2 regions of the Rhodopseudomonas sp. BR0G17 genome follow, and region 1 is predicted to be linked to the other one. Evidence: riboswitches for the same ligand, from Rfam matches in the RefSeq annotation. Region 1 holds a riboswitch; the other holds the start of a gene.

Region 1 (14,928 bases):
TCTCGTGGTACAAGAATGTGGCGAGCAAGGCCGGGTCGCGGACCCCACCGGACGCCGACCTCGCGGGAGGCGATGCAGCATGAAGGCCGTGGCGATGGCCGGCTTGAAGTGGATGGTGGCCGTGGCGCTGCTCACGGCGGTCGGCTTGTCGCCCCGCGCAGCCGTCGCCGAGGATGCTCCGACCTGTGTTCCGCCAGCCTATCTGCTGGCCAGCGAAGCCAAGCTGAAGGGCGTTGCCGCTGCGCTGAAGACCACCCACAAGCTCGACATCCTGGTGGTCGGCAGCCGCTCCTCCACTATCCTGTCGGCCGAAAACAGCTCCTATCCCGGCCGGTTGCAGACCCTGCTGCGCGACCGTTTCCCGGGCGTGACGATCAACGTGATGGTCGAGATGCGGCCGAAGCGTACCGCCGCCGACATCGCCACCGGGCTGGCGGCGCTGGTCGCCGAACGCAAGCCGGTGCTGGTGATCTGGCAGACCGGCACGTTCGACGCGATCCGCTCGATCGATCCGGACGATTTCCGCACCGCGTTGGGGCAGGGCATCGATGCGGTGAAGCAGGCCGGCTCTGACATCATCTTGATGAATTTGCAGTATAGTCCCCGCACCGAGACCATGATCAATCCGGCGCCATATCTCGACGCGATGCGGGTGGTGGCGCAGGAACACGACGTCCCGCTGTTCGACCGCTTCTCTCTGATGCGCCACTGGAACGAGACGGGCGAATTCGATCTGTTCAGCCCGGCGCCGGGGATTGATCTGGCGCTGCGCGTGCACAACTGCCTGGCGCGCGCGCTGATGGCATTCGTCATCGAGGCTGCGCAGACCGATCCGGCGGAGGCAAGGACCCAGCGTTAATGAGAGTTTCCGGCCCCTTGAGATCGGCCGCCGTCGCGGCGTTTTTGGCGACGGCGTCCCTCCTGATCGCTCCTCCGCAAAGCTGCGCGCAGACCCCATCGGAGCCTGCCCCGCCAGCCGCCGAGGCGGCGCCGGTCGTGGCGCCCGGCGAGGGCGAGGTCGATGTTTCTACGCTCGAGCGCAAGAAAACCGTCGCGGGTGCCGCGCTCGACAAGATCAAAGATGTTGCCAAGCAGGCCGGTGACATCCTCGGCCGGGTGCCCTGCCTGCCGCCGAAAGGCGGCGCCAAGTCGATCGGGGCCTTGCCGCGGGTGGCGCGCAAGCTGGCCGATCACCGCCCGGTGGTGATCGTGGCATTCGGCTCGTCCTCCACCCAGGGCTACGGTTCGACGTCGCCGGCCTTCAATTATCCGAACCGGCTGGCGGCGCAGCTCCGCCGCCACTACCCGGCCTCCGACATCACCGTGGTGAACAGCGGCAAGGGCGGCGAAGACGCGCCCGAAATGATGCGGCGGCTGAAGTCGACGGTGCTGGATGCCAAGCCCGATCTGGTGATCTGGCAGGTCGGTACCAATGCGATCCTGCGCAATCTCGATCCGGCCGACACCGGCAAGCTGGTCGACGACGGCATCAAGGCGATCCAGTCCGCCGGTGCCGATATCGTGCTGGTCGATCCGCAATACGTGCCGCGGGTCAACGAGCGCGGCGAGAACGCCGGCAAGATGATCAAGGCGCTCGGTCGGCTCGCCGAGCTGCGCCGCGTCGGCATCTTCCCGCGGTTCGAAGTGATGAAGGAATGGCACGAGCAGCAGGCCATCCCGTTCGACAAGTTCGTCATCGCCGACGGGCTGCACATGAACGATTGGGGCTACGCCTGCTTCGCGCAGCTACTCGGCGACGGCATCATCCGCTCGGTCGATCAGGTCCGTCTCGGCACCGCCGGTCCGAGCGACGTCACGGCATTCCGGCCGATGTAACGAACGACGCGATGACTGCGGTCATCGCGCGCGCAATCACCTGATCGGTCTCACGTAACCGCTGGTCACGACGTTACCGAAACAGTCCCGGACGACGCTGTGCGTCGCCCGATACTTTACGCTCGCTGCCGATACGGCGGCTCGCTCACACCTTGTCGAGAGCGGCGAGCAGATCCTCGATCAGATCGTCTTTATGTTCGAGGCCGGCCGACAGCCGGATGAAGCCTTCGCTGATGCCGAGTTCGGCGCGCGCTTCCGGCTTGAGGCGCTGATGCGTCGTCGTCGCCGGATGGGTGACGAGGCTCTTGGCGTCGCCGAGATTGTTGCTGATCTTCACCAGCTTCAGCGCGTTGAGGAAGCGAAACGCCTCGGCCTTGCCGCCCTTCACTTCGAAGCCGACCAGGGTCGAGCCGGCGCCCATCTGCTTCTTGACCGTGGCGGCCTGCGGGTGATCATCGCGGCCCGGATACACCAGCCGCGGCACCTTCGGGTGGCCGGCCAGCGCATCGGCAATCGCGGCCGCATTGGTGGTCTGCTTCTCGACACGGACCGCCAGCGTTTCCAGGCCCTTCAGCAGCACCCAGGCGTTGAACGGCGACAGCGACGGGCCGGTCTGGCGCAGATACATCTGGATGTGTTCTTCGATGAACGCCTGCGACGACAGCACCACGCCGCCAAGACAGCGGCCCTGGCCGTCGATGTGCTTGGTGGCGGAGTAAACCACGACGTCGGCACCGAGTTGCAGCGGACTCTGCCAGATCGGCGTCGCGAACACGTTGTCGACCACGAGCCGTGCGCCCGCCGCATGCGCGATCTCGGCGATCGCGCCGATGTCGAGCACGTCGAGGGTCGGGTTGGTCGGGCTTTCCAGGAAGAATGTCTTGGTGTTCGGCCGGACCGCGCGCTGCCACTGGTCGAGATCGAGGCCATCGACCAACGTCGACTCGATGCCGTAGCGCGGCAGCAGGTCTTCGACGACGTAGCGGCACGAGCCGAACATCGCCTTGGAGGCGACGACGTGATCGCCCGCGCGCAGCGGCGCCAGCATCGCGGCGGTCACCGCAGCCATGCCGGTGGCGGTCGAGCGCGCCGCTTCGGCGCCTTCGAACTCCGCCATCCGCTGCTCGAAGCTGAACACGGTCGGGTTCGAGAACCGCGAATATTGGAAGCCGGCGTCGTCGCCGGTGAAGCGCGCTTCACACTGCTCGGCGCTGTCGTAGACGAAGCCCTGGGTCAGGAACAACGCCTCGGACGTCTCACCGAATTGCGAGCGCAAGCTGCCGGAATGCACCAGGCGGGTCTCGCGGCGGAAATGGGCCGTGGCGGGAACGGGAATGGTCGGTTTGGACTCGGACATGTGGTCTCCAGCGTGCCCACATCGGACGAAGCGGGCACAAAAAAACCGGCCTGGGGCTCAACCCTCGGGCCGGGACCACAACGTCCCCGGCCTGTTTAGCGACTTGTTTAACGTGGCTGCAAGCCGGCCGGCTCAAATCACCACGGGATAAGTCGGGCTCTTAATCCTCCGTACTCTTCCCGTCAAGCCGGGCTTCGGCTAGCGGTTGAGGCTCGTATCTGAGTTTCCCGGAGGGCATGGCTTGCGCTCCGAAGGACCGACATCGTGCCGTTCACCCTGCCGCCCGACGCCAACGGAATTCTGCCCGACCGCATGATCGCGGCGATGACGGAGTCGGGCCTGATCCTGCCGGACTATCCGTTCGTCGAGAGCCAGATCCAGCCGGCCAGCCTCGACCTGCGGCTCGGGCCGATCGCCTACCGGGTCCGCGCCAGCTTCCTGCCGGGCCCGGACTGCACCGTGGCGGAGCGGATCGACGAGCTGAAGTTGCACGAGATCGACCTGTCGGACGGCGCCGTGCTGGAAACCAACTGCGTCTATATCGTGCCGCTGCTCGAAAGCCTGGCGATGCCGCGCCACATCGTGGCGGCCGCCAATCCGAAAAGCTCGACCGGCCGACTCGACGTGTTCACCCGCGTGATCGCCGACGGCACCCGCCGCTTCGACATGATCGGCGCGGGCTATCACGGTCCGCTCTATGCCGAGATCAGTCCGAAGACCTTCCCGGTGCTGCTGCGCGAAGGCTCGCGGCTGTCGCAAGTCCGCTTCCGCGTCGGCCAGGCCACGCTGGAGCAGGACGAGCTCGATGCGCTGCACGATGCCGAGCGGCTGGTCGATGCCGACGATGCGGACCTTACCGGCGGCGTCGCGCTCAGCGTCGACCTCTCGGGCGAGAATTCCGACGGTTTCGTCGGCTATCGCGCCAAGCGTCACACCGGCGTGGTCGATATCGACCGGCGCGGCGGCTATGCGGTCGGCGAGTTCTGGGAGCCGATCGCGGCCCGTCCCGACGGCACGCTGATCCTCGATCCCGGCGAATTCTACATCCTGGCCTCGAAGGAAGCCGTGCAGGTGCCGCCGGACTACGCCGCCGAGATGGTGCCGTTCGATCCCCTGGTCGGCGAATTCCGCGTGCACTATGCGGGCTTCTTCGATCCCGGCTTCGGTTACGAAGGCGCCGGCGGCTCCGGTGCCCGCGCGGTGCTGGAAGTGCGCTCGCGCGAAGTGCCGTTTATTCTCGAGCACGGCCAGATCGTCGGCCGCCTGATCTACGAAAAGATGCTGTCGCGCCCCGACGCGATGTACGGCCAGCGCATCGGCTCGAACTACCAGGCCCAGGGCCTGAAGCTGAGCAAGCACTTCAAGGCGTGAGGCGGACTATCGACGTTGCCGTCAAGCTTGCGGCGTACCAATCACTTGCGTGCCTCGAGTATATTCTGCTGATCGACACCGAGATGGCGAGTGCGCATCTCTTATATCCGGGGCGAAGACCAGCAGTGGAGCAACGAGGTTTTGAAAGGCCTCGGCGCAGAATGTGAATTGCCGAGCTGCAAGTGCGGTTGTCCTTGGCCGAGGTGTATGACGGCCACCAGTTTCGGGAGCATCCACGATTGGTCGCGCAGGACTCCAGTTTCTCCGAATGACCGCGATCGAGCCCGCTCCAGTCGATTTGCGGCCGTTCAATTGGACGCTGCCTCAGTACCCGCCGGGGTCACCCGCCAGATTGCGTTGCCGACGTCGTCGGCGACCAGCAGCGCGCCGCGCTGGTCCAGCGCCACACCGACCGGGCGGCCCTGCGCCTGATCGTCGGCGTTGAGGAAGCCGGCCAGAACGTCGCGCGGCGGCCCGGACGGTTTGCCGCCTTCGAACGGGATGAAGATCACCTTGTAGCCGGAGTGCGGCTTGCGATTCCACGAGCCGTGCTGGCCGACGAAGGCACCGCCCTTCATCGCGTCGGGAAACAGATCGCTGGTGATGAAGGCGAGCCCGAGCGAGGCCGTGTGGTTGCCCAGCGCGTAGTCCGGCACGATTGCTTTCTCGACCAGATCCGGCCGCGGCGGCTTGACGCGGTCATCGACGTGCTGGCCGAAGTAGCTGTACGGCCAGCCGTAGAATCCGCCGTCCTTCACCGAAGTCATGTAATCGGGCACGAGGTCGCTGCCGATCTCGTCGCGCTCGTTGACGACGACCCACAATTCGCCGGTCTCGGGATGGAAAGCCGGACCGTTGGGGTTGCGCAGGCCGGATGCGAACAGCCGCGTCGCGCCGCTCTCCCGGTCGACCTCGATCACGGCGGCGCGGTTTTCCTCGACCGCCATGCCGTGTTCGGCGGCGTTGCTGTTGGAGCCGGAGGTCGCGTACAGCTTGCTGCCGTCCGGGCTGGCGACGAGATCCTTGGTCCAGTGATGATTGAGCGGGCCGGCCGGCAGATCGGCCAGCTTTTCGCCCGCTGCGGTGATCCGGGTGTCGCCCAGATTGTAGGGGAAACGCACGATCGCATCGGTGTTGGCGACGTAGAAGTCGTTACCGACCAGCGCCATGCCGAACGGCGAATTGAGGCCCTGGAGGAACGTCTCGCGGATCTCGGCGACGCCGTCGCCGTCGGCATCGCGCAGCAGGGTGATGCGGTTGGCGCTCGGTGTCCGGGCGCCGGCCTGCCCCATGACGTACTCGGCGACCCGGCGCTTGAGGCCCTTGCCCTCTTCGGGGCGTTCCGGTGCGTTGGTTTCGGCCACCAGCACGTCGCCGTTCGGCAGCACGTGGATCGTGCGCGGGTGATCGAGCCCCCTCGCGAACGCCGTCACCGCAAGTCCCTCGGCCGGTTTCGGCGTGGCGCCCTCCGCCCAGCCCACCGCCTTGGCGATATTGACCGTCGGCAACAGCGTGTTCGCCGGCTTCGGCAGCGTCGGCGAGGGGCCGAAATCCTCGCCCTGTGCCAGATTGGACTGATCGCCGCAGGCCGCGAGCGGCAGCACCAGGGCGAGGCACAGGGCGAGCCGGCTGGTCGGAAGCGATCGGCGCATCGACAATCTCCACGGGAGGAACTGAACAATGGCAATGTCGGAAGCGGGGTTGTGTTCAATTCCCACCCGTGAAAATCAGTGAGACGGCTGGTCGCAGGGCGGCCGCGGCAGAAACCACGAACAAGAACGACAACGGGAAGAGAGCCGATGGGAGAAACGTCCGAGACCGCGCAAGCGGCGCGGTCGCGCGGATGGCGCGGCGTCGCCGATCTGTATCATGCGGTGTTCACCGGCTTGGTCCTGACCCTCGTCAGCCGCCGCGGCACGGCGGATGCCGCCGAATTCGTATTCCGGGTGTTTCGCCGTCAGCAGCAGGAGCGCTTCGTCTCCGGCCTCGCCAAGCTCGGGCTCAGCGATCTGCCGCCGGCGGTCGCGGCGGCGCAGTATCACTATCTGTCGAACTGGATCGGCGGCGTGCATGTCGAATACATGTACGAAACCGATCGCAAGGCGTGGATCCGCTATCCGCCGCCGCGCTGGATCTGGCGCGGCACCGCGATCTGCGGCGTGCCTTCCGAGGTGTCGAAGGCGATGCTCCGCGGCTGGCACGCCAACAATGGCGTTGCGCTCGGTAATCTGAAGCTCGGCTTCGTTTGCACCAAGCAGAGCGTCGACGGCCAGGACGGATTGGAAGGCTATTACTACGAAGCCGACCATGCCCTCGAGCCGGATCAGCGGCTGCAATTCGCCCGCCATCTCGAAGCGCCGCTGTTCGATCCGGCCGCAGCGCCGGCGCTTCCGGTCGAGAGCTGGCCGAAGCCGCGGCTGGAGAAGGCCTATCGCAACTACGCGATGGAATATGTCCGCACCGCGGCGCCGACCCTGGTGCAGTTGTTCGGACCGCTCGACGGCGGCTATCTGCTGCATCTGACCGGCAAGCTGATCGGGATGCAGAGTTACGACGAGCTGGCGCCGGCGCTCGGCGTCACCGGCCGCGATGCCGCTGGCTTCGCCGCCATGCTGCGCGCGCTGCTCGATGCGCAGGGCGATGACGTCGAGCTGCGCGAGGTCGGTGGTGGCTTCGAATTGCGGCAGGGCGGATGGAAATTGATGGACGGCGTTGCTGACGCCGATCCGGCCTGCGTCCGGGTGCTCGAAGGTCTGGCCGAGGGGCTGGCCGCGGCGTGCGGCCGGCGCATTGCCATCAGCCTGGCCGACGATCACCGCACCGCCTCGCTGGTTTGGACGGTGCGCTGAGCCGTTCCGACCTATCTGCGGGTGGCCATGCGCGGCGCGACCATCGCGCTGGCCCGGAACGGTGATAGGAAGGCTGACGCCCGGCCGAAGATCGGGCTCGGGGGAAACGCATGTCCGATATTGCCGTGGCGGAGCTGCCACCGGTTGCGCAAGCCGCGCCGGCTCCGCCTGCGCCGTCGCCTCCGCCCCCCAAAAATCCGCTGCTCGACGACGGCATCCTGCGCACGCTGCTGCGGCTGTCGTGGCCGAACGTCGTGGCGCTGACGGCCGGCACCTGCGTGGCGATCGCCGAGACGTCGTATATCGGCCGGCTCGGCACCGAGGCGCTGGCAGCGATGGCGCTGGTGTTTCCGTTCGTGATCCTGACCATGACGATGTCCGGCGGCGCGATGGGCGGCGGCGTCGCGTCGGCGATCGCGCGGGCGCTCGGCTCCGGCGACGACGACCGCGCCGCGGTGCTGGCGATGCACGCGCTGCTGATCGGGCTGTGCTTCGGCCTGGTGTTCACGGTTGGGATGCTGACGTTCGGCGAACGGGCGCTGGCGCTGCTCGGCGGCCGCGGCGCGGTGCTGAGCCAGGCGGCCGGCTACGTGCACATCTTCTTCGCCGGCGCGGTGGTGCCGTGGCTGATGAACACGTTCGCGGCGATCCTGCGCGGCACCGGCAACATGAAGCTGCCGTCGTTGATGATCCTGAGCTCGGCGATGCTGCAGATCGTGCTCGGCGGCGCGCTCGGCCTCGGTTTCGGGCCGATCCCGCGGTTCGGCATGCCGGGCGTCGCTGCCGGCACGCTGACCGCGTTCTCGATCGGCGCTGCGGTGATGGCCTGGGTGATCTTCTCCGGCCGTGCCGGGGTGAAGCCGCGGCTGACGGGTTTCCGGATCGAGCGCGGCATGTTCTTCGACATCCTGAAGGTCGGCGCGGTGTCGTGCTTCTCGCCGCTGCAGTCGGTGCTGACGATCACGATCTTCACCCACATGCTGGCGCATTTCGGCACGGCGGTGCTGGCAGGCTACGGCATCGGTGGCCGGCTCGAATTCATGCTGACCTCGATCGCGTTCGCGGTCGGCATCGCGTCGGTGCCGATGATCGGCATGGCGATCGGCGCTGGCCGGGTGAAACGGGCGCGGCAGATCGCCTGGACGGCGGGGCTGGTGTCGTTCCTGTTCGTCGGCGTGGTCGGCACCGGGATCGCGATCTTCCCGCACCTCTGGATCGACCTGTTCACCGACGACGCAGCGGTGCGGCTCGCCGGCGAGCAGTATCTGCGCGCGGCCGCGCCGATGTACGCGTTCATCGGGTTGGCGATCTCGATGTATTTTTCCGCGCAGGGCGCCGCCAGGGTGCTGGGACCAGTGCTGGCGCAGACCGGGCGGCTGCTGTTCGTCGTGGTCGGCGGCTGGCTGCTAATCAAACACCACGGCAGCACCGGCAGCTTCTATCTGCTTGCCGCCGGATCGATGGTGCTGCTCGGGCTGACGTCGGCGCTGAGCGTGCTGGTGACGCGCTGGGGGCCAAAGCCGGCGGCCGTGCCGATCGTTCGCTAGCGGTCGGCCTGCCGCGGGGCAAACGGCAGCAGCACGTCGAACAGGCTTGGGCCACTGGTGGCGAGCGCGCCTTCGAGCGACAGCAGGCGTCGCCGGGTGATGGCGCCGCCATTGGCGCAGATGCCGCTGGTGTCGCCCGCGGCTGCGAGCGCGCGGTGGCACGGCACGATCAGGGCGAACGGGTTGCGCCGGATCGCCTGGCCCACCGCATGCACGGCGCCGGAGGCGCGGAGCTGCTTGGCAATCTCCGCAAAGGTCAACGTCTCGCCGCGCGGGATTGCGCGGACCGCCGCATAGACGCGGCAATCGAACACCGGAATCCCGCCGAGATCGAGCCCAACGTCGGAAAAGTCCCACGGCTCACCGCGCAGCGCCGCCGCAATGCCGTCGATCGCCGGTTCGATCCAGGCCTCGGCACGGCTCTCGCGGGCATCCGGGCAGAGCCGCAGCAGCCGGCGGCGGGTGTCGATCTCGCGGTTTTCGGCCAGCTGCACGGCAAGCACGCTACCGCGATCCCATGCGATCGCGCATCGGCCCATCATGGTGTCGAAGATCGTGTAGGCAGCCCCCGCCATAGTCAGAACCGTACCAGCGAAAAGCGGGGACGCATCTAGAAAGTGAACAAATTATTAACAACTTTAACGAGCCGGCAGTGCGGTGCGGGAGGGGCTGCGGCGTCGCGCGCCGGCCCCCCTCAATGATCGCCCCTTGGCGGCGCGCCCGGTCTCGGCTAGATCAGAGTCCGTCGCCGCGTCAGCGCGGCGCCCGGCGCGGGCGTAGTTCAATGGTAGAACGGCAGCTTCCCAAGCTGCATACGAGGGTTCGATTCCCTTCGCCCGCTCCAACCACCCAAACCCTTTCCTTGATCTCGATCGGCTGTTGTTGCGGGTTACCGCGAAGGGGTTGCGGCTTCCGTCAAACCAGCGCTGCTCGGTACGCTATCGCGCGCCGATCCCGGAGTTGGAGCCGTTGTGGTCGCTTGCTCTGCGCTGCGCGCACGGCAGCCTGCATCCGGAGTGTGCTGCGGTTGATCGGCGTCAACGCCGCCGTCGCCGATCAGCAGGAAGCTTAGTTACTGCTTCATTGCAGGGGGTACGGCGATGACGACCACCATGATGACGTTCGACATCTTGCTGTTGGCTGCGGCCGCGGTGTCGACGGTGCTGATTTTGTTCGGCGTAGTAATCGCGAGCGGTCATGAAGGCGAGCATCAGCACGCCAACGCGCGCGTAATGTCCCGTCACGACTGATCGTCAGACGGCCTTTTGCGGTCGGCGTCAGGACTTGCCGACCGCGTTGTTCAGGTCGTGCTTGATCGTCTCCAGCAGCGAATTCAGCACATCATTGTGCGCAGGCGCTTCGCTGCGCGCAGGTGCCGGGATCGGCCTGCTGGGCGAGCGATGCTGAGCAGAAGGTGTGACCGGCGGAAGTGGTGCCGGTAATAGCGGTTTCGCCGTGGTAAGCCGATTTCCGGCAGGCTGAGACGAGATGGTTGGGGCCGGTGGTGCCGGGCGCTGCGGCACAGCGGATGCCCGAGACGGTGGACGAACGCTAGTTTGAACCGGTGGGACTGCGGCACGCGCCGCCTCTGGCCGATGAGGCGTAGCTTCCCGGGAATGATGGGTCGCAGGCAAGGTCGGTTGCTGCCGCAAAGGAGTCGGTTCTGCTGACGTGAGTGTCGCAGCACCTTCCGGGCTGACGAAATCGCCGTACAGCACGTCGTCGTGACGACCCATCCACCACAGCGCGGTGCCATATGCCGCTGCTAGCCCTATAATCCCCAGAAGGCTGAGCTCCAGCATCAGCGGCACCTCGCTGCCGCGACACGAGCTGAGCTCTCCGTGGATGCCGCCACGCGGAAAAAATGCATCCCGTCAGGCGTGATCGCCGACGTTGTTACTTGGATGCTCCATCTCGTGCGCGGCGACCGCATGCGTACTCCCGAAACTAATCAATTCATTTCGGAACCCGTCTGGCCGTGCAAGTCATTTTTAATCTAATTCAAAAATGTTCCGGGGCAAAAAAGAAGCGCCGGCCAAGGCCGGCGCTTCCAGTAACTCAATAAGTGATCGGCGATCGCCGATTAGCGACCGGCCAGCACCGGCAGGCCGAGCATCGACGAGAACGGCGCCGGGTTGTTGATCAGCTGAGCCGAGGCTTTCTGATTGCTGGCGAGCGACGACCAGGCGTCTTGATTCTTGGTCAGCGACGACCACGGCTTCTGGCTCGAAGCCAGCGACGACCACGGCTTCTGCGACGCCGACAGCAGCGGACCGAACATCGAGGACAGGAAGAAGTTCGGGCTGGTCAGCTCGGGGAAGATGCCGCCGAGGGTGGTGCGGGAGTCGGTCAGCCGCGGCGCGCCTGTCAAGCGGGCGGACGAATCCACCAGCGAAGCGCTGCTGCCGTGGCGGGAGGAGACGTCGCGGATCGCGCCGTGGCGGTTGAGGATCGCGTCGGCCTGGCCACCCTTGCCGAACGGCGGGTCGACCGTGACCACGGTACCGTCCTTGTCGCTGGAGACGATCGCGGCGTTGCTGAACGAAGCGGCCTTGAGCTCCGCAACAGCGGCCTGCGCCTTGGCTGCGTCCTGATACACCTTGAAGATCTGCGTCATTACTACCTTCCTCTAGAGTGATGCGTTGGTTGGAATTTCAGTCTTTGACCGACAATTCGTTGGCAACCCACCCAGTTCCCAACTTGGCATAGTTTCGCGGCGCGGCAAGCCCTGCAAGCACCAGGTTACCGGCGGCATCGCGCCGCAGCAGAACCTGCTTGCTTGCAGTAAATAATCACTTGCGATCAAGACGGTTCGATCAACTCCAGCCGGATCGTCAGTTCACGAATGCGTGGACCGGTAGCCCGGTATAGTCTTCCCCCGGCATCGACGGCCCGGCCGTCGAGTCACCGTGCCTCCGATTCTTGCCGGGCTGATCCTGCCGCTCATCTCCGACATACGGATGACTCTGGCGTCGCCCGGCGCCGCGGCCCCGTCCTGGGACGTCAGACGCAAGACATCCGTTCACGGCCCTGACGCACGACTGTGCAACCACAGCGATCCGGATTCGGCCGCGCTCGGAACAAAGCCGCGCCCTGTCGCGTCTGAGACCGACAGGGGAGAGAGTTGAATGGAAACGGTTGCGAGCGCGTCGTGGTGGACGGCGGGTGTGCTGTATCAGATCTATCCGCGCTCGTTTCAGGACAGCAACAGCGACGGCATCGGCGATCTGCGCGGCATCATCGATCGGCTCGGCTATCTGTCCGACCTAGGCGTCGATGCGATCTGGCTGTCGCCGATCTTCCCGTCACCGATGGCCGACTTCGGCTACGATGTCGCCGACTATGTCGGCATCGATCCGATCTTCGGCACCATGGACGATTTCGACGCGCTGGTGCTCACCGCGCATGCCCGCGGTCTGAAGGTCATTCTCGATCTGGTGCCGAACCATTCGTCCGACCAGCACCCGTGGTTTGTCGAGAGCCGGTCGTCTCGCCACAATCCCAAGCGCGATTGGTACATCTGGCGCGATCCGGCGCCGGATGGCGGGCCGCCGACCAATTGGCTGTCGGAATTCGGCGGCAGCGGTTGGGAATACGACGACGCCACCGGCCAATATTACTATCACGCCTTCCTGAAGCAGCAGCCCGATCTCAACTGGCGCAATCCGGAGGTGCGGGCCGCGATCTTCGAGGCGATGCGGTTCTGGCTGCGCAAGGGCGTCGACGGCTTTCGGGTCGACGTGATCTGGCATCTGATCAAGGACGATCAATTCCGCAACAACCCGCCCAATCCGGATTTCCGCACCGGCATGCCGCCGCACGCCGCGCTGCTCCCGGTATATTCGGCCGACCGGCCGGAGACGCTCGCGGTGGTGGCCGAGCTGCGCAGCGTGATCGAGGAGTTCGATCATCGCCTGCTGATCGGCGAGATCTATCTGCCAGTCGAGCGGCTGGTGGCGTATTACGGCGCCGGGCTGAATGGCGCGCAGTTGCCGTTCAACTTCGCGCTGCTGTCGACGCCATGGCGTGCCCGCGAGATCGCGGGGCTGATCGAGCGGTACGAGCTGGCGCTGCCGTCGGGCGCATGGCCCAACTGGGTGCTGGGCAACCACGACCGGCCGCGGGTGGCGAGCCGTGTGGGGCCGGCGCAGGCGCGCGTCGCCGCGATGCTGCTCCTGACGCTGCGCGGCACCCCGACGATGTATTACGGCGACGAGCTCGGCATGGAGCAGGTCGAGATCGCGCCCGAGGACGTGCAGGACCCATTCGAGAAGAACGTGCCGGGAATCGGTGTCGGTCGCGACGGCTGCCGCACGCCAATGCAGTGGGACGCCTCAGCGAATGCCGGCTTCTCCGATGCCCGGCCGTGGCTGCCGCTGGCGCCCGACGCCACCCAGGATAACGTTGCCAATCTGCGGGCGGACGCGCAGTCGATCCTCAATCTGTATCGCGCGTTGCTGCGGCTGCGGCGGCAACTGCCCCAGCTCGCGCTCGGTGATTATCAGCCGCTCGCCGCGGAGGGTGATCTGTTGCTGTATCGCCGGCATCATCAGGGGCAGTCGGTGCTGGTCGCGCTCAATCTCGGACCGGATCCGATTTCTGCCGCGTCGGACGCCATCGGGCTCGATGGCGAGGTGCTGTTGTCGACGATGCTCGACCGTGCCGGCGAACGCATCGGCGCCACGCTCGATCTCCGCGGCAGCGAAGGCATCATCGTCGGCCGCGCGCCGGAGGAGGTGGTGTGACCGGCTAAGCAGCGCCCGACCTCGTCCAACAGCTTCTCTGTCATTGCGAGCGAAGCGAAGCAATCCAGCTCAGTACATCGAGCTGGATTGCTTCGGCGCTGCGCTCCTCACAATGATGATTTGAAAGGCCGCCGATGGTTCGGGCCCGTGCGCGTCCGCCGCCGTCGACTTCGGTCCGGCGCAGCAGATAGTCCAGGCCGCCGACCCTGAACCAGCGATAGCCGTAGCCTTCGATCAGCAGCTTGTGCCGGCCGCGGTCGGCGTGGCTGTGGTTGGGACCAAGCAGGTCGATCAAGGTGGCGCCGGCGTCATCGGGCAGCCCAACCGCGAACGACACCTCGCGCGGCTGCTCGTCGAGATTGTGCACGAACAGCACGGAGTTGTTGCGCCAGTCGTAGCGCAGGATCAGCACCGCGGGATCGCGTGCGGCGATCACCTTGAAGTCGCCCCAGCCGATTTCCGGCACTTCCTTGCGCATCCGGATGATGCGCTCGGTCCAGTTCAGCATCGAATCCGGATCGCGCCGCTGCTGGGCGACATTGACGTGCTCGAAGCCGTAGGCGCCGTGGTCGATCACCGGGATCTCCGGCTTGTCGCTCTTGGTGAAACCGCCGTGCGGCTCGGTCGACCATTGCATCGGTGTGCGGGCGCAGCGCCGCTCTGGCAGCGCCAGATTGTCCCCCATCGCGATCTCATCGCCATAACGGATCACTGGCGTGCCCGGCAGCGTCATCATCAGGCTGTAGGCGAGCTCGAGCCGGCGCTGATCGCCGCCGAGCATCGGCGCCAGCCGCCGCCGGATGCCGCGATCGTAGAGCTGCATGGTTTTGTCCGGACCGAACTTCTCGAACACGATCCGCTGCTGTGCCTTGGTCAGGCGGCCGAGATCGAGCTCGTCGTGGTTGCGCAGGAACAGTCCCCATTGCGCGGTCGCCGGTCGCGGCTTGGTCGCTGCGAGCGCTTTAGCCAGCGGTCCGGTGTCGGCGGCGGCGAGCGCGTAAAACAGATGCTGGTTCACATGAAAATTGAACATCATCTGCATACGTTCGCCGTCGTCGCCGAAATAATGCAGATCGTCCTCGGGGCAGACGTTGGCTTCGGCCAGGATGATCGAGTCGCCTTTGCGCCATTGCAGGAATTCGCGGAAGGTCCGCAGCATATCGAACTGTTCGACAGGCTTCTTGACCTTCGGACCTTTGGTGGCGATCACGAACGGCACCGCG
Region 2 (14,928 bases), on a different contig from region 1:
TTCCACGCGAAGTCGCCGTCGGCTTCCTTCAGCCACTCTTCATACGCGATCGCGTTCTTCAGCGTGGTCTGCGGCATGTGCTCGGCGTCGGTGAGCACGACGAAGCGCTCCACGCTCGGAATCTGGTCGGCGATCTTCTCCAGCACCGGCACGAAGGTGAGATCGGTGATCATCACCCGGTCCTGGGCGTGGTTCACGATCCAGGCGATCTGGTCCGGAAAAAGCCGCGGATTGACCGTATGGCAAATCGCGCCGATTCCCATAATGCCGTACCAGCATTCCAAATGCCGGGCGGTGTTCCAGGCGATCGTCGCGACGCGGTCGCCGAGCTTGATGCCGGCGCGATCCAGCATCTGGCTGACTTTCAGTGCCCGCTGATGGATCTGCGCATAGGTGGTGCGGACGATCGGACCCTCGACCGAGCGGGTGACCACCTCCTGGTTGCCGTGGATCCGGGCCGCGTGCTCGATGATCCGATGACACAGCAAAGGCCAGTCTTGCATCAGTCCAAGCATCCGAATTTTCCTCCTGTTCGTTATCCCCTTGGGATTGGTGCTGACTTTAGCGCTTACCCGCTTTGCGGAAAACGGTCTTGTTTTCAGGCGCTCCGCGGCAAAGCGCCATTCTGGGTCCTGATGATCGCGCTGGTTGCGGGCGGCACCTCGGCCGCCACCGCGCGTGAGCACGTGCCGCTGCCGAAGCCGCGTCCGGCCGAAGCGCCGCAGATCAATGCACGCGAGGCCGAGCCCGGCGAGGACGAGCCAGCGCCTGCGGAAGCCGCCGCGCCGGACAGCGCACCCGCCGCCAAAGCCGACGCGGCACCGGCTGCGAAGCCGCCGTCCGAATGCCGGCTGGCGCTGACCGAGCAGATCGCGATCGCGCCGAGCATTCCGGATATCACCGGGCCGGGCGCCTGCGGTGGGCCGGATCTGGTGCGGCTCGAAGCGGTGGTGCTGCCGGACGGCCGCCGCGTGTCGGTGTCGCCGGCCGCGACCCTGCGCTGCGGGATGGCGCGGGCGATCGCCGATTGGGTGCGCGCCGACATCGCCCCGCTCGGCGCCTCGCTCGGCAGCCGGGTCGCTGATCTCGACAATTTCGATTCTTACGAATGCCGCGGCCGCAACCGGCTGCGCGGCGCCAAGCTCAGCGAGCACGGCCGCGCCAACGCGCTCGACGTCCGCGGCATCAAGCTGGCCGACGGGCGAATGATCTCGCTGACCGACCGCGACGCCCCGCGCGCCACCCGCGAAACGGTGATGCAGTCGGTGTGCGCGCGTTTCACCACCGTGCTCGGCCCGGGCTCGGACGGCTATCACGAGGACCACATCCACCTCGATCTCGCCGAGCGTCGCGGCGGCTACCGGATGTGCCAATGGGCCCTGTACGAGGGGCTGCCGAATATTGCTCCGGTGATGCCGCTGCCGCGCCCAGCCGAAGCGCCGCCGCGCGAAGTCGCCGCTGACGAGGAGCGCGCGCCACAGCAAACTGCTCCGTCACAGCCCGAGGCCGCCGAGCAGGTCCCGGCTGAGGAGGCCGAACGCGAACAGGCCGAAACTCCGCCGCCTCCGCCGCCGAAGCCGGCCAAGCGCGCCAAGGCCAAAGCTGCTGCCGCGAAGCCGGCCGCGAGCAAGCCGATCGACCTCAAGCCGCAATCTGCGCCGGCCACCAAGCCGGCGGCTCGCAGCAAGCCGGTGCCGACACGCCCACCGGCCTGATCTTTCCCCGCGGCGAGGCTCGCCTCTCCCCGCGAAGAGCGGGGCGAGGGAGCCTCAACGACTGTAGGGCCACCGCGGATCACATGCGGCGCACCGTGGGGCCGAGTGCCCCCTCACCGCACGACCAATAAAAAAGCGCCGGTAAACCGGCGCTTTTTCAAACTCTGGCGGGGTGAGCCGCGGCGCGATTACTGGGTCGCGGTGCCGCTGCCGCCCTGCAGGGCCATCTTCGAGTTCATCGGCGAGTCGCCCTGCTTCGGGTCGAGCACAACGACGATGGTGCCCATCTTCACCCGGTTGTACAGGTCGATGACGTCCTCGTTGGTCATGCGGATGCAGCCCGAGGAGATCGAGGCGCCGATGTATTCCGGCTGGTTGGTGCCGTGGATCCGGAACAGGGTGTCCTTGTTGCCCTGGTAGAGATACAGTGCGCGGGCGCCGAGCGGGTTGTCGATGCCACCGGGCACCGACGCCGGCAGGCCTTCGATCCGCTTGTGGATGTCGGCGGTCGGGGTCCACTTCGGCCATTCGGCCATGTTGCCGACCCGGGCGATGCCGGAGAACGCCAGCGCCTCTTCGCCCACGGTCACGCCGTAGCGGAGCGCCTTGCCGTTATCGAGCACGTAATACAGAAAGTGGTTGTCCGAATCGACAACGATGGTGCCGGGGGCTTCCTTGCGATGATAATCGACGATCGCGCGGCGGAACGGTTCCGGCACCGACACCTTGGCGTAGCGCGCCTTGGCGAGCTGGGCCTTGTCATTGGGTTTCAGGTTGGCTTCCGGGGCGGCCTGATAGGTCGTCTGCATGCAACCCGACAGCAGCAAGCCGGCAAGCGCCAGCAGTCCCAGCTTCGTTCCGTTCAAGGCCATTATCAATTCCAATCACGATCAGGCGCGCCACCGCACGCCGGGAGACACCGCGAAACTCCACGATTCTTCTTGTTAGTATCTCGCAAACCCGCTGGTTTGCCAGCATTTCGGCGAGCCGTTCGTAACGTGGCCGCAGCGTTGTTGCATTTCTGCCGCATAGAATCCGGCCGCCGATTAATTTTCGAGCAACTGGTGCGGTGTTCGGCGGTGCATTGTCATGGCGCTGCCACGCCCTGGCCACAAAATGCGTCGGCTGTCCCGCCGCGCTGTGTCACACTTGCCGCCGGCGGCCGCGGTCCCCGGCCGCGCCCCCTCTGACCAATCCTGTCCCAGCCTGGAGTTGCCATGCTTGCTTTCTTCGCCCCCGCCGAAGCCACCCTGAAGCGCGCCACTGCGGAGGATCTCGCGGCGCTGCCTGAGGACACGGTGTGGGTGGACCTCGATCGGCCTACGGCCGACGAGGACAAGGCGGTGGAGCGGCTGGCACGGATCGAGGTTCCGACTCGGGAAGACATGCAGGAGATCGAGATCTCCAGCCGTCTCTATATCGAGAACGGCGCCCGCTACATGACGGCCAGTTTGATGTGCGGGGCCGACACCACCTCGCCGCGGCTGTCGCCGGTGACTTTCATTCTGGCCGGCCGCCGGCTGGTGACGGTGCGCTATGACGAGCCGCGCCCGTTCGCGGTGGTCGAAAGCCGGCTGGCGCGGGCGCCCGGCTCGGGCAGCAGCGGCGAAAGCGTGCTGTTCGAACTGCTCGACGCGGTGATCGACCGCTGCGCCGACATCCTGGAGCGCGCCGGCGCCGACGTCGATGACGTCAGCCGCCAGATTTTCGAGCCGGAGGGGGCCGCCCGCACCGGCCACCCCAAGCGCTATTCCGACATCCTGATCGCGATCGGCCGCAAGGGCGACTTGGTTTCCAAGGTTCGCGAAAGCCTGGTCTCGATCGGCCGGGTGGTGGCGTTCCTCTCGGTCGAGGGCGACGGCGTCAAGCGCACCAAGGAACTGCGCACCCAGCTCAAGACCATGCAGCGCGACGTGCTGTCGCTGACCGACCACGCCAGCTACCTGTCGAACAAGATCACCTTCACGCTCGATGCGATGCTCGGCGTCGTCAATCTCGAGCAGAACAACATCATCAAGCTTTTCTCGGTGATGGCCGTCGTGCTGATGCCGCCGACCCTGATCGCCTCGATCTACGGCATGAACTTCAAGATCATGCCCGAGCTCGAATGGCAGCACGGGTACACCATGGCACTCGGCATGATGCTGCTGGCCGCGGTGCTGCCGTACATGTTCTTCAAGTGGAAGAAGTGGTTGTGAGGTGTCGCGGCCGGTAGCCCGGATGAAGCGAAGCGTAATCCGGGATCGCGAGCTAAACGACGGTTCTTGCCCCTGATCGGCCTGGACTATACCTCGCTCGATCCAGGCTACGAAGCTCAGTGACGCGATCAGGGACTGCAATCACTCGCGCGGCTCACCAAAACCAATGCAGTCACGACCTCCATCGCCGCCCCAGTCCGTCGGCAAAATGCCCTCGCGCATGTAACGGTGTATAGAAGAATATGGCCACGCCCTGGGCACGGAGACGAGCCCGTGCTTGACGGGATTGAAGTGGATATAATTGGCGCAGCGCTCGAAATCTGCGTCGTCCTGGACAGTGTGCTCCCAATAACGGCTCTGCCAGATCCGATAACCGCCACGCCGGTTAGGACGAAGCGTCGGTAATGCAGCAGCAACCGAACGCGAGAATGCAGCCTTGATGGCTTTCCAGCGTCCGGGAAAATCAGCGTCAGCTTCGGGTAATGTCATGATGATGTGGAGATGGTCCGGGAGAACGACCATCGCATCCACTCGAAACGGCTTGTCGCGGCGGGCTCTTTGGAAGGCGCTACGCAGTTCTGCAATGTGGTCGATCAGCAAAGTGCTGCGGCGGTCGGCCAATGTGACCGTGAAGAAGAAAGTGCCGCCCGGGATGAGGTTACGTCGATACTGCACCATGGTGGCGGTCCGTCCCGGATTTCGCTGCGCTCCATCCGGGCTACAGCGCTGCTTTGTTAGTTAGCGATGCACCGCACGTGCAGCGCGCTGAGTGAGCACGGAATCCGGGTTCGCGTTCCGCGCGCCCTGGATGACGAGAAGAGCATTACCCATACTGCGTCATGCGCGGGCCCGACCCGCGCATCCATCCATTGATAACCCGCTGCGCAATTGCGCCATCGTCAGAGCGATGGGTCGCCGGGTCAAGCCGGGCGACGACGCGAGGCGCGAAAAGGTGGTGTTGACATTCCTGCAAGGAGTATAGTCCGCGCGCGCCTGCGCGATGGTTCGCAAGCCATCGCGATCCAGCCACCAATTTGCGCCAAGCGGCGCGCCCCGCCCCTCGTCGTGATGACGACGGGCGCAAAACTCGGGCTCAGCGGAGCCGCGAGAACGGATGGGTGTGGCTGTTTGATATTTGAATAGAGAGACGATACGGCGCAGAGCGCGTGCTCCACTTTCCACCGTCCTCGCCCGGCTTGTCCGGGCGACCCAGTATCCCAGAGGCGCTCGTTGATCCGTCGTGCGGTCGCTACCAACTCTCTGCAAGACTGGGTCCCCCGCCTGCGCGGGGGACGACGTGAGAGGTGGAGGGACGACTTGAGACGGGCGGGGACGACGTCAGAGAGAGACGGTGAGGTCGCCCGCTTACTCCGCTCCCTGGCCGAGCTGCTTGTGCCGTCGCCCGAAGTCCGGGGCGGCTTCGTCCTGGCCGATCTCGACGATGCCGCGGCGGATGGCTCGGGTGCGAGTGAAGTGTTCGAACAGCGCGTCGCCGTCGCCGCGGCGGATGGCGCGGGTCAGCTTCGACAGGTCTTCCTGGAATTCGCCGAGCATCTCCAGCACCGCGTCCTTGTTGGTCAGGAACACGTCGCGCCACATCGTCGGGTCGGACGCGGCGATGCGTGTGAAGTCGCGGAAACCGCCGGCGGAGAACTTCAGCACTTCCGACTGCGTCACGCCTTCGAGTTCTTCGGCGGTCGACACGATCGTATAGGCGATCAGATGCGGCAGATGGCTGGTCACCGCGAGCACCAGGTCGTGGTGGTCGGGCGTCATGATCTCGACATTGGCTCCGAGCGCGCGCCAGAACGCGGCGAGCTTTTCTGTCGCTTCGGCGTTGGTGCCTTCGGGCGGCGTCAGAATGCACCAGCGATTGATGAACAGCTCGGCGAAGCCGGAATCCGGGCCGGAGTTCTCGGTGCCGGCGACCGGATGCGCCGGCACGAAGTGAATGTCCTCCGGCAAATACGGCGCCATCGCCTTCACGACCGCGCCCTTGACCGAGCCGACGTCGGAGACGATCGCGCCGTGCTTCAGATGCGGCGCGATCTCCTGGGCGACATCGCCGCAGGCGCCGACCGGGATGCACAGGATGACGAGATCGGCACCGTCGGCGGCTTCGGCGTTGGTCTCGACCACACGGTCGACGATGCCGAGTTCGCGCACCCGCGCCCGGGTCGATTCCGAACGCGCGGTGGTGACGATCTCGCCGGCAAGACCCAGCGACTTCGCTCCACGCGCGATCGATCCACCAATCAGGCCGAAGCCGATCAGCGCGACTTTGCGAAACATCGGCGCAGAGTTCATGGCTGGCCCATGAACTCGCGTAAGCTTTCCAGCACCAGCGCGTTGGCTTCGTCGGTGCCGATGGTCATGCGCAGCGCATGCGGCAGGCCGTAATTGTTGAGCGCGCGCAGCACCAGGCCACGCTTGGTCAGGAACGCGTCGGCTTCCGCCGCGGTCTTGCCCTTGGTGGTCGGGAAGTGGATCAGCACGAAGTTGCACACGCTCGGCGTCACGGTCAGCCCGAGCTTCGGCAGCTCTTCGGCGAGGGTGTTGCGCCACTTGTCGGTGTGGGCGCGCGAGCGCTCGACATGGCCGGTGTCCTGGATCGCTGCGACCGCGGCCAGCTGCGCCGGCACCGAAACGTTGAACGGCCCGCGGATGCGGTTGACCGCATCGACGATGTTGGCCGGACCGAACATCCAGCCGACGCGCAGCGCAGCGAGGCCGTGCACCTTGGAGAAGGTGTGGGTCAGCACGGTGTTCTCGGTGGTCGAGACCAGCTCGATGCCGAGCTCGTAGTCGTTCTTCATCACGTAGTCGGCATAGGCGGCGTCGAGCACCAGCACGACGTGGCTGGGCAGGCCGGCGCGCAGCCGCTTGACCTCGTCGAACGGGATGTAGGTGCCGGTCGGATTGTTCGGGTTGGCCAGCCACACCAGCTTGGTGTTCGGCGTCACCGCCGCCAGAATCGCATCGACGTCGGTGGTCAGGTTCTTCTCGGGCGCGACCACGTTCTTGGCGCCGTTCGCCAGCGTGGCGATCGGATACACCAGGAAGCCGTGCTGGCTCGAGATCGCCTCGTCACCGGGCGCCAGATAAGTGTGCGCCAGCAAATTGAGGATTTCGTCCGAGCCGGCGCCGCAGATGATGCGGTCGGGATCGAGGCCGTAGGCCTTGCCGATCGCATCGCGCAGAATTCGCGAGGTGCCTTCCGGATAGTCCTCGAGATGATCCGCCGCGCTCTTATAGGCCGCGATCGCGTGCGGCGACGGGCCGAACGGGGTCTCGTTGGCCGAGAGCTTGAACACCTTGCGGCCGGGTTCGGCCACCGGGCTTTTGCCAGGGGTGTAGGGCGCAATATCGAGGATGCCGGGATTCGGCACGGGACGTGACATCGTCAACTCCGGAAAAATCGTCGGGCGGCTGAGAGCCGGTAATTACGCGGACTTGCCGCTCGGGGGCACCGTATAGCGCCTTGCGTGCCTGCCGACGAGGGCCGACGAACGGAGGGAGGCCCCCGCTGCGATCAGGGCAGCCTTGATCTGATCGAGGCCGCCGGGCGCCGGGATCGACACCAGCAGGGCAGCGCCGTCAAAAGCGGTATCCGGCACCGCCACGACGTCGGCCAGCGGCGACAGCGCCCGGGCGGTATCGGCGCTCCAGCCTGACACCCGGATGCTCCAGGTCTCGACCTCGGTGACCATGGCGCTGTCGGCGACCCGGGACACCACGAAGACCGGCAGTGCGGCGGGGTGGTCGGCGCGCTCGATGAACGGCAGCCGGGCGATGATCTTCGGCGCGCCGTCGGCTTCCAGCGCCAGCCACCACGGATTGTTGCCCGAGGTCGCCGACACCAGCGCCAGATCGCCCTTGGACTTCGCTACCGCCTCGACCGCCGCGGAAGCGGAGAAGTGCGCCACGTACGGCACCGTGAAACCGAAATGGAAGCGGGCGGAGTCCCGCATCGCCGACTCGCCGAGCGACTGGTCGGCGTGCACCGAGAACGGCGCCTGCACGTAGGTAAAAGTCGCGATGATGACCCGCCAGATGCTCTCGACGGTGTCGAGCGGCAGGATGCCGTGGTGCCGCTGCACCAGGCGCCGCATCATGTCGGCCTCGCGGGCCGGGCGGAACGCCGAGCCGACCTCCTGGGTCTGCTTCACCGCGATCAGCCGGTCGATGATCTCGCCGCGCTGCATCAGCAGCTGGTGCACCTGCTCGTCGATGCTGTCGATCTCCTGGCGCAGGTCGGCGAGCGACGGCGGCGAGGGCGGCTTGGTCATTGCTTCAGAACCTCGGACAGAAACGGGGATCGGCAGTCGCGGCGGTGCCGCGGTGCGTCCTTCTGCTTAAGAAACGGGGGCAGCGAAGGCAAAGGAAACATTGACCCTTTCCGGGCCAGGCTGCGCGGCCGTCGTGTTGACGGCTTTCGGCTTTGCAATTATCGTCCGGACCAGAACTCGTGGTCATTTGAGCCGGCCGGCTTGCAGCCACGTTAAACAACTCGCTAAACAGGCCGGGGACAGTTCCGATCCCGGCCGAACCAATGTTCAGGCCGGGTTTTTTATTCGCCCTGCCGTTCTTATCTGAGGTCGAACCGGGGCGTCCCCGGGATGTCGAGGCCGTTGGCAGGCGTATGATGAATATCCATTCGGTGAAGGGGCAGAAGATCGCCGCCGGCGAGCGGACCCAGGAGGTCGATCACCCGCATTCGCTCATCGCGCAGTTCGGGGCCGACCAGCCGCTGCCGCTGGATTGCGGCATCGAGCTCAGCCCGTTCCAGATCGCCTACCAGACCTACGGCACGCTGAACGCCGACAAGAGCAACGCCATCCTGGTCTGCCACGCGCTGACGATGGACCAGCACATCGCCAACGTGCATCCGATTACCGGCAAGCCCGGCGGCTGGCTGACCCTGGTCGGCCCCGGCAAGCCGATCGATACCGACCGCTATTTCGTGATCTGCTCGAATGTGATCGGCGGCTGCATGGGCTCGACCGGCCCCGCCTCCACCAACCCCGCCACCGGCAAGGCCTGGGGCCTCGATTTCCCGGTCATCACCATTCCCGACATGGTGCGCGCCCAGGCGATGCTGATCGACCGGCTCGGCATCGACAAACTGTTCTGCGTCGTCGGCGGCTCGATGGGCGGCATGCAGGTGCTGCAATGGTCGGTGGCGTTCCCCGAGCGGGTGTTCTCGGCGCTGGCGATCGCTTGCGCGACCCGGCACTCGGCACAGAACATCGCCTTCCACGAGCTAGGCCGCCAGGCGGTGATGGCCGATCCGGATTGGCAGCACGGCCGCTACTTCGAGCACGGATGCTTCCCGCATCGCGGACTCGCGGTGGCGCGGATGGCCGCGCACATCACCTACCTGTCGGACGCGGCGCTGCATCGCAAGTTCGGCCGCAAGATGCAGGATCGCGATCTGCCGACGTTTTCGTTCGATGCCGATTTCCAGGTCGAGAGCTACTTGCGCTATCAAGGCTCGTCGTTCGTCGAGCGGTTCGACGCCAACTCGTATCTGTATCTGACCCGTGCGATGGATTACTTCGATATCGCGGCCGACCATGACGGCGTGCTGGCTGCCGCGTTCCGCGGTACGCAGACGCGGTTCTGCGTCGTGTCGTTCACGTCGGACTGGCTGTTTCCGACCTCGGAATCGCGCGCCATCGTGCATGCCCTGAACGCCGGCGGCGCACGGGTTTCGTTCGCCGAGATCGTCACCGACAAGGGGCACGACGCATTCCTGCTCGACGAGCCGGAGTTCATCGATATCGCGCGCGCTTTCCTGCAATCGGCCGGCACTGCGCGCGGCCTCGGCAAGGCGGAGCACTGATCATGTCGGTGCAGGAAGGTTTGCCGCTGGAAGATCACGCGCGTCCGCAACTACGCGTGCATCGCGCCGACCATCTGCTGGTCGCCGATATGGTCGAGACCGGCTCGAAGGTGCTCGACGTCGGCTGCGGCGAAGGCGATCTGATGCAGCTACTCGAATCTCGCGGCGTCGATTGCCGCGGCATCGAGCTGTCGCGCGAGGGTGTCAATCGCTGCGTCGCGCGCGGTCTTGCGGTGGTGCAGGGCGACGCCGATACCGACCTCGATCACTACGTCGACGATGCGTTCGACTACGTGATCCTATCGCAGACGCTGCAGGCGACGCGGCAGCCGAAAGAGGTGCTGGAGAATCTGTTGCGGATCGGCCGCCGCGCGATCGTGTCGTTTCCGAACTTCGGCTACATCAACATGCGGCTGCAGCTGCTGATCCACGGTCAGATGCCGCGCACCGAGAACCTGCCGGCGACCTGGTACGACACGCCGAACATTCACTTCTGTACGATCAAAGACTTCATCGGGCTGTGCGATGAGATCGGCGTCAAGATGGAGCGCGCGGTGGCGCTCGACCGCTACGGTCGGCCGCTGCGGCTGAACGCGCCATGGTGGTTCTGGAATATGTTCGGTGAGCAGGGGGTGTTTTTGCTCAGCCGCGCGCAGAAAAAACCGCCGCTGCAGGCCGCCGACTACGTGGCACCTTAGTCGTACTTAATAAGTCGTTAATACGTGCGGTGATCAGCTCGCCGCACGCGATACGTGTAAAAATGTTGCGTATCATGAAATTTCCTCGAAATTTCCCCTAAAATCTGACTCTCGCTTTCTCAAAGCCATCCTCTCGCCATCCCTAATCGATTAACGCGTCGACCCCGATGTCGGCCCGTGCGGGTCGGCGCGTCTCGAGGAGTTCCGGGAGAGAGAGTCTGTATGGTTGTGTTTTCTGCGTTTGGATTGTTCCGCTTCGTCGCTGCCGCCCTGTCGTTCGTGGCGCTCGCGGCGATCGCTGCTCCCGCATCGGCCAAGCCGCTGCATCGTCACCACGCTCACGCGTCCAGCTATTCGCATCACTCCGCGTCTCGTCACGCGCACCATCATCGTCGCTCGCACGCGTGGCGCCGTCACGGCCGCATCGCGCAGCAGCAGGCGGAGGTCGCGCCGTCGGCTTTCGGTTTCCCCGCTAACGATCCGGCCATGGATGTCTCGGCCGCGATGGCGCAGCCGCAGCTGCAGCCCGCGACGCAGAAGCGCACCAGTCGTCGTCAGCGCCTCGCCGCCCAGCAGCAGGACTTCCAAACGCAGTCGTGGAATGGCGGCGGTACGGGCTCGAGCCTGGTGGAAGCTGCGCGCAGCTACATCGGCAGCGGCAATCCGACCGGGCGTCGTGCGCTGTGGTGTGCGCGGTTCATGAACATGGTGTTGGAGCGCACCGGCCATCAGGGCACCGGTTCGGACATGGCGAGCTCGTTCGCGCGTTACGGCCAGCGCATCTCCGGTCCGCAGGTCGGTGCGATCGCGGTGATGTCGCGCGGCAAACGCGGCGGCCACGTCGGCGTCGTCAGCGGCATCGATGCGAACGGCAACCCGATCGTGGTGTCCGGCAATCACAGCCGCCGTGTCGCCGAGTCGGTGTATTCGAAGAGCCGCATCTACGCCTACGTGATGCCGTCGAGCTGATACGAGGCGCTTTCCCGCACGCGATCGTCATGCGCGGGCTCGACCCGCCTGCGCGGCCGAAGCCGCTTCGGCGCGGCGAAGGCCCGCGCATCCATCGCGCGCGGAGCGCGCCTCTTCGGAGAAGATGGATCGCCGGGTCGAGCCCGGCGATGACGGCAGGGGTGTTGAGTATGATCTTGCAAGCAAGCTACGCGAACAACGTCGCCTGCTCGATCTGCACCGCATCGCCCTGCGCGAGGTCGCCGGCTTCGATCACTTCGGCATAGACCCCGCAATCGGCGTGGCCGAGGTTCTGCTGCAGGGTCTCCGGGATCGCCATGTCGCGGGCGGCGGTCTGCGGATCGACATTGGTGGCGGCGCAGCGGACGATGCGTTTGACGACCTTGAGCTTGGCGTTGCCGATCAGCAGCGTCTGGTCCATCAGGTCGAATTCGTGCCAAGCCGGCCAGCCCTGGACATAGAGGTTGCCGCGGAATCGCAGCGGATCGACCGGGCGGCCGATCATGGCTTCCAGTGCCGCGACGCTGGCCAGGTTGATGATCGACACCACCTTGCGGGCGACGTCCGAGAAGCTGTGGCCTTGGCCGGCCAGCAGCTTGGGCGGTCCGCGCAGCTCGTCGGCGCAATAGCCGGCGAAGAACCCTTCGATCGCGGCCCGGCCGGGTTCGGTCCGAAGATCGCCGCGGGCCACTTCGGCGCCGTCGCGGGACAGGCTGAGCTCGCCGGTCGCGGCATCGTAGCGGCTGCGCAGGGCGGCGAGCCGCTCGTTGCGCATCAGCATCAGAAACCTGATCTTGGGGAAGTAGCGAGGATTGGCCGGGTCGAACCCGATCGGCCCGTTTTCGATCGCGAACGCCCGGTCGCCGGGTAAGGTCTGGCCGACATCCAGGGCGACGGTGGGTAACGGCTCGGGCGACAAGCCCTTGACCGGATAGCGGTAGATCGAGGCGACGGAGGCGAGCGCAAGGTCTGTCATGGCGGGTCTTTAAGGGATCGCGCCGGCTTCGGCAGCCCACGAAAATGTGAGCCGAGGCCTTCCGTTTGCCGGAACAGATGCCCACATTTGCGTCAAGCCGATGCGGTCCGCACGGTGACGACCGCCCCCGGCTGAGGAATGTCAGCGCGGCCGGCGGAACCCCAATGAAGATGCCGTCGGGCGTGCTTTTCGAAGGCGCCGAGGGCAGGCTGAGGGACCGAACCAATGAACGTAGAAAAATATACCGAACGTGTGCGCGGCTTCATCCAGTCGGCGCAATCGCTGGCGATGCGAGAGGGCCATCAGCAGTTCTCGCCGCTGCACATTCTGAAAGTGCTGCTCGACGATTCCGAAGGGCTGGCGGGCGGTCTGATCGACCGTGCCGGCGGCAATTCGCGTGCGATCCTGAAGGCGACCGAAGAGGCGCTTGGCAAGATGCCGAAGGTGTCCGGCTCGGGCGCCGGCCAGGTCTATCTGGCCCCGGCGACCGCCCGGGCGTTCGACGCTGCCGAGAAGGCCGCCGAGAAGGCGGGCGACAGCTTCGTCACCGTCGAGCGGCTGCTGCTTGCGCTGTCGCTGGATAAAGATAGCGAGGCCGGCCAGCTGCTCACCAAGGGCGGTGTCACCCCGCAGAACCTCAACGCAGCCATCAACGCCCTGCGCAAGGGCCGTACCGCGGATTCGGCGACGGCCGAAAACGCCTATGACGCGCTGAAGAAATACGCCCGCGACCTGACCCAGGCGGCGCGCGACGGCAAGCTCGACCCGGTAATCGGCCGCGACGAGGAAATCCGCCGCACCATTCAGGTTCTGTCCCGGCGTACCAAGAACAACCCCGTGCTGATCGGCGAACCCGGCGTTGGTAAGACCGCCATCGTCGAGGGTTTGGCGCTGCGCATCCTCAATGGCGACGTGCCCGAGAGCCTGAAGGACAAGAAGCTGCTCGCGCTCGACATGGGCGCGCTGATCGCCGGTGCGAAATATCGCGGCGAGTTCGAGGAGCGGCTGAAGGCCGTGCTCACCGAGGTCACCGCGGCCGAGGGCGGCATCATCCTGTTCATCGACGAGATGCACACCCTGGTCGGCGCCGGCAAGGCGGACGGCGCGATGGACGCGTCGAACCTGCTCAAGCCCGCGCTTGCCCGCGGCGAGCTGCACTGCATCGGCGCCACCACGCTCGACGAGTATCGCAAGCACGTCGAGAAGGACGCCGCTTTGGCGCGGCGCTTCCAGCCGGTGTTCGTCACCGAGCCGACGGTCGAGGACACCATCTCGATCCTGCGCGGCCTGAAGGACAAGTACGAGCAGCACCACGGCGTGCGTATCGCCGACTCGGCGATCGTGGCGTCGGCCACGCTGTCGAACCGCTACATCACCGACCGCTTCCTGCCCGACAAGGCGATCGACCTGATGGACGAGGCCGCGGCGCGGCTGAAGATGCAGGTCGACTCCAAGCCCGAAGAGCTCGACTCGATGGACCGCGAAATCGTGCGGCTCAAGATCGAGCAGGAGGCGCTGAAGAAGGAAAGCGATCCGGGCTCGAAGGCGCGCCTGGTGACGCTGGAGAAGGAGCTTGCCGATCTCGAAGAGAAGTCGGCGGCGCTGACCCAGCGCTGGAGCGCCGAGAAGAACAAGCTGTCGGACGCCCAGAAGCTGAAGAGCGAACTCGACGCTCTGCGGATCGAACTCGCCAACGCGCAGCGCCGCGGCGAGTATCAGCGTGCAGGCGAGCTCGCCTATGGCCGGATTCCGGAGCTCGAGAAGAAGATCGCCGAGATCGAAGCCAACGAGAACGCCGGCGCGATGGTGGAGGAGGCGGTCACCGCCAACCACATCGCCCAGGTGGTGTCGCGTTGGACCGGCGTGCCGGTCGACAAGATGCTCGAAGGCGAGAAGGAAAAGCTGCTGCGGATGGAAGAGCAGCTCGGCCAGCGCGTGGTCGGGCAGTTCGAAGCCGTGCATGCGGTCTCGACCGCGGTCCGCCGCGCGCGCGCCGGCCTGCAGGACCCGAACCGGCCGATGGGCTCGTTCATGTTCTTGGGCCCCACCGGCGTCGGCAAGACCGAGCTGACCAAAGCGCTCGCCGAGTATCTGTTCGACGATGAGACCGCGATGGTCCGCATCGACATGTCGGAATTCATGGAGAAGCACTCCGTGGCCCGGCTGATCGGCGCACCTCCCGGCTATGTCGGCTATGACGAAGGCGGTGTGCTGACCGAAGCGGTGCGGCGCCGGCCGTATCAGGTGATCCTGTTCGACGAGATCGAAAAGGCGCATCCGGACGTGTTCAACGTGCTGCTGCAGGTGCTCGATGACGGCCGCCTGACCGATGGTCAGGGCCGCACCGTGGACTTCCGCAACACGCTGATCGTGATGACCTCGAACCTCGGCTCGGAGTATCTGGTCGCTCAGGCGGAGGGCGAGGACACCGGCGCGGTGCGCGAACAGGTGATGGGAATGGTGCGGGCGCACTTCCGCCCCGAATTCCTCAACCGCGTCGACGAGATCATCCTGTTCCACCGCTTGC

The links. A riboswitch is a leader RNA that binds a small molecule or an ion and turns the genes downstream of it on or off. The one in region 1 is predicted to bind S-adenosylmethionine.
Region 2: linked by a shared signal. The riboswitch ahead of metX (homoserine O-acetyltransferase MetX) and the one ahead of DY467_RS21185 (O-succinylhomoserine sulfhydrylase) in region 1 are both predicted to bind S-adenosylmethionine.

The regions. Positions count from the first base shown of each region.
Region 1 is NZ_QUML01000035.1:3,178-18,105, forward strand. Features, by position in the region: gene DY467_RS21170 (OpgC domain-containing protein) at 1-83, shown strand, start outside; gene DY467_RS21175 (SGNH/GDSL hydrolase family protein) at 80-859, shown strand; gene DY467_RS21180 (SGNH/GDSL hydrolase family protein) at 859-1,836, shown strand; gene DY467_RS21185 (O-succinylhomoserine sulfhydrylase) at 1,982-3,193, opposite strand; SAM riboswitch at 3,268-3,347, opposite strand; gene DY467_RS21190 (2'-deoxycytidine 5'-triphosphate deaminase) at 3,458-4,564, shown strand; gene DY467_RS21195 (PQQ-dependent sugar dehydrogenase) at 4,873-6,216, opposite strand; gene DY467_RS21200 (hypothetical protein) at 6,364-7,413, shown strand; gene DY467_RS21205 (MATE family efflux transporter) at 7,524-8,960, shown strand; gene DY467_RS21210 (methylated-DNA--[protein]-cysteine S-methyltransferase) at 8,957-9,535, opposite strand; tRNA gene DY467_RS21215 (tRNA-Gly) at 9,731-9,804, shown strand; gene DY467_RS21220 (hypothetical protein) at 10,061-10,210, shown strand; gene DY467_RS21225 (hypothetical protein) at 11,044-11,577, opposite strand; gene DY467_RS21230 (alpha-amylase family glycosyl hydrolase) at 12,089-13,705, shown strand; partial or broken gene DY467_RS21235 (alpha-amylase family protein) at 13,869-14,928, opposite strand, start outside.
Region 2 is NZ_QUML01000051.1:5,276-20,203, reverse strand. Features, by position in the region: gene DY467_RS24050 (fatty-acid--CoA ligase) at 1-515, opposite strand, end outside; gene DY467_RS24045 (extensin family protein) at 636-1,715, shown strand; gene DY467_RS24040 (L,D-transpeptidase) at 1,904-2,587, opposite strand; gene DY467_RS24035 (magnesium transporter CorA family protein) at 2,933-3,913, shown strand; gene DY467_RS24030 (REP-associated tyrosine transposase) at 4,055-4,591, opposite strand; gene DY467_RS24025 (prephenate/arogenate dehydrogenase family protein) at 5,279-6,220, opposite strand; gene hisC (histidinol-phosphate transaminase) at 6,217-7,314, opposite strand; gene DY467_RS24015 (chorismate mutase) at 7,357-8,202, opposite strand; SAM riboswitch at 8,372-8,451, shown strand; gene metX (homoserine O-acetyltransferase MetX) at 8,556-9,758, shown strand; gene metW (methionine biosynthesis protein MetW) at 9,761-10,456, shown strand; gene DY467_RS24000 (NlpC/P60 family protein) at 10,679-11,425, shown strand; gene DY467_RS23995 (MOSC domain-containing protein) at 11,613-12,401, opposite strand; gene clpB (ATP-dependent chaperone ClpB) at 12,627-14,928, shown strand, end outside.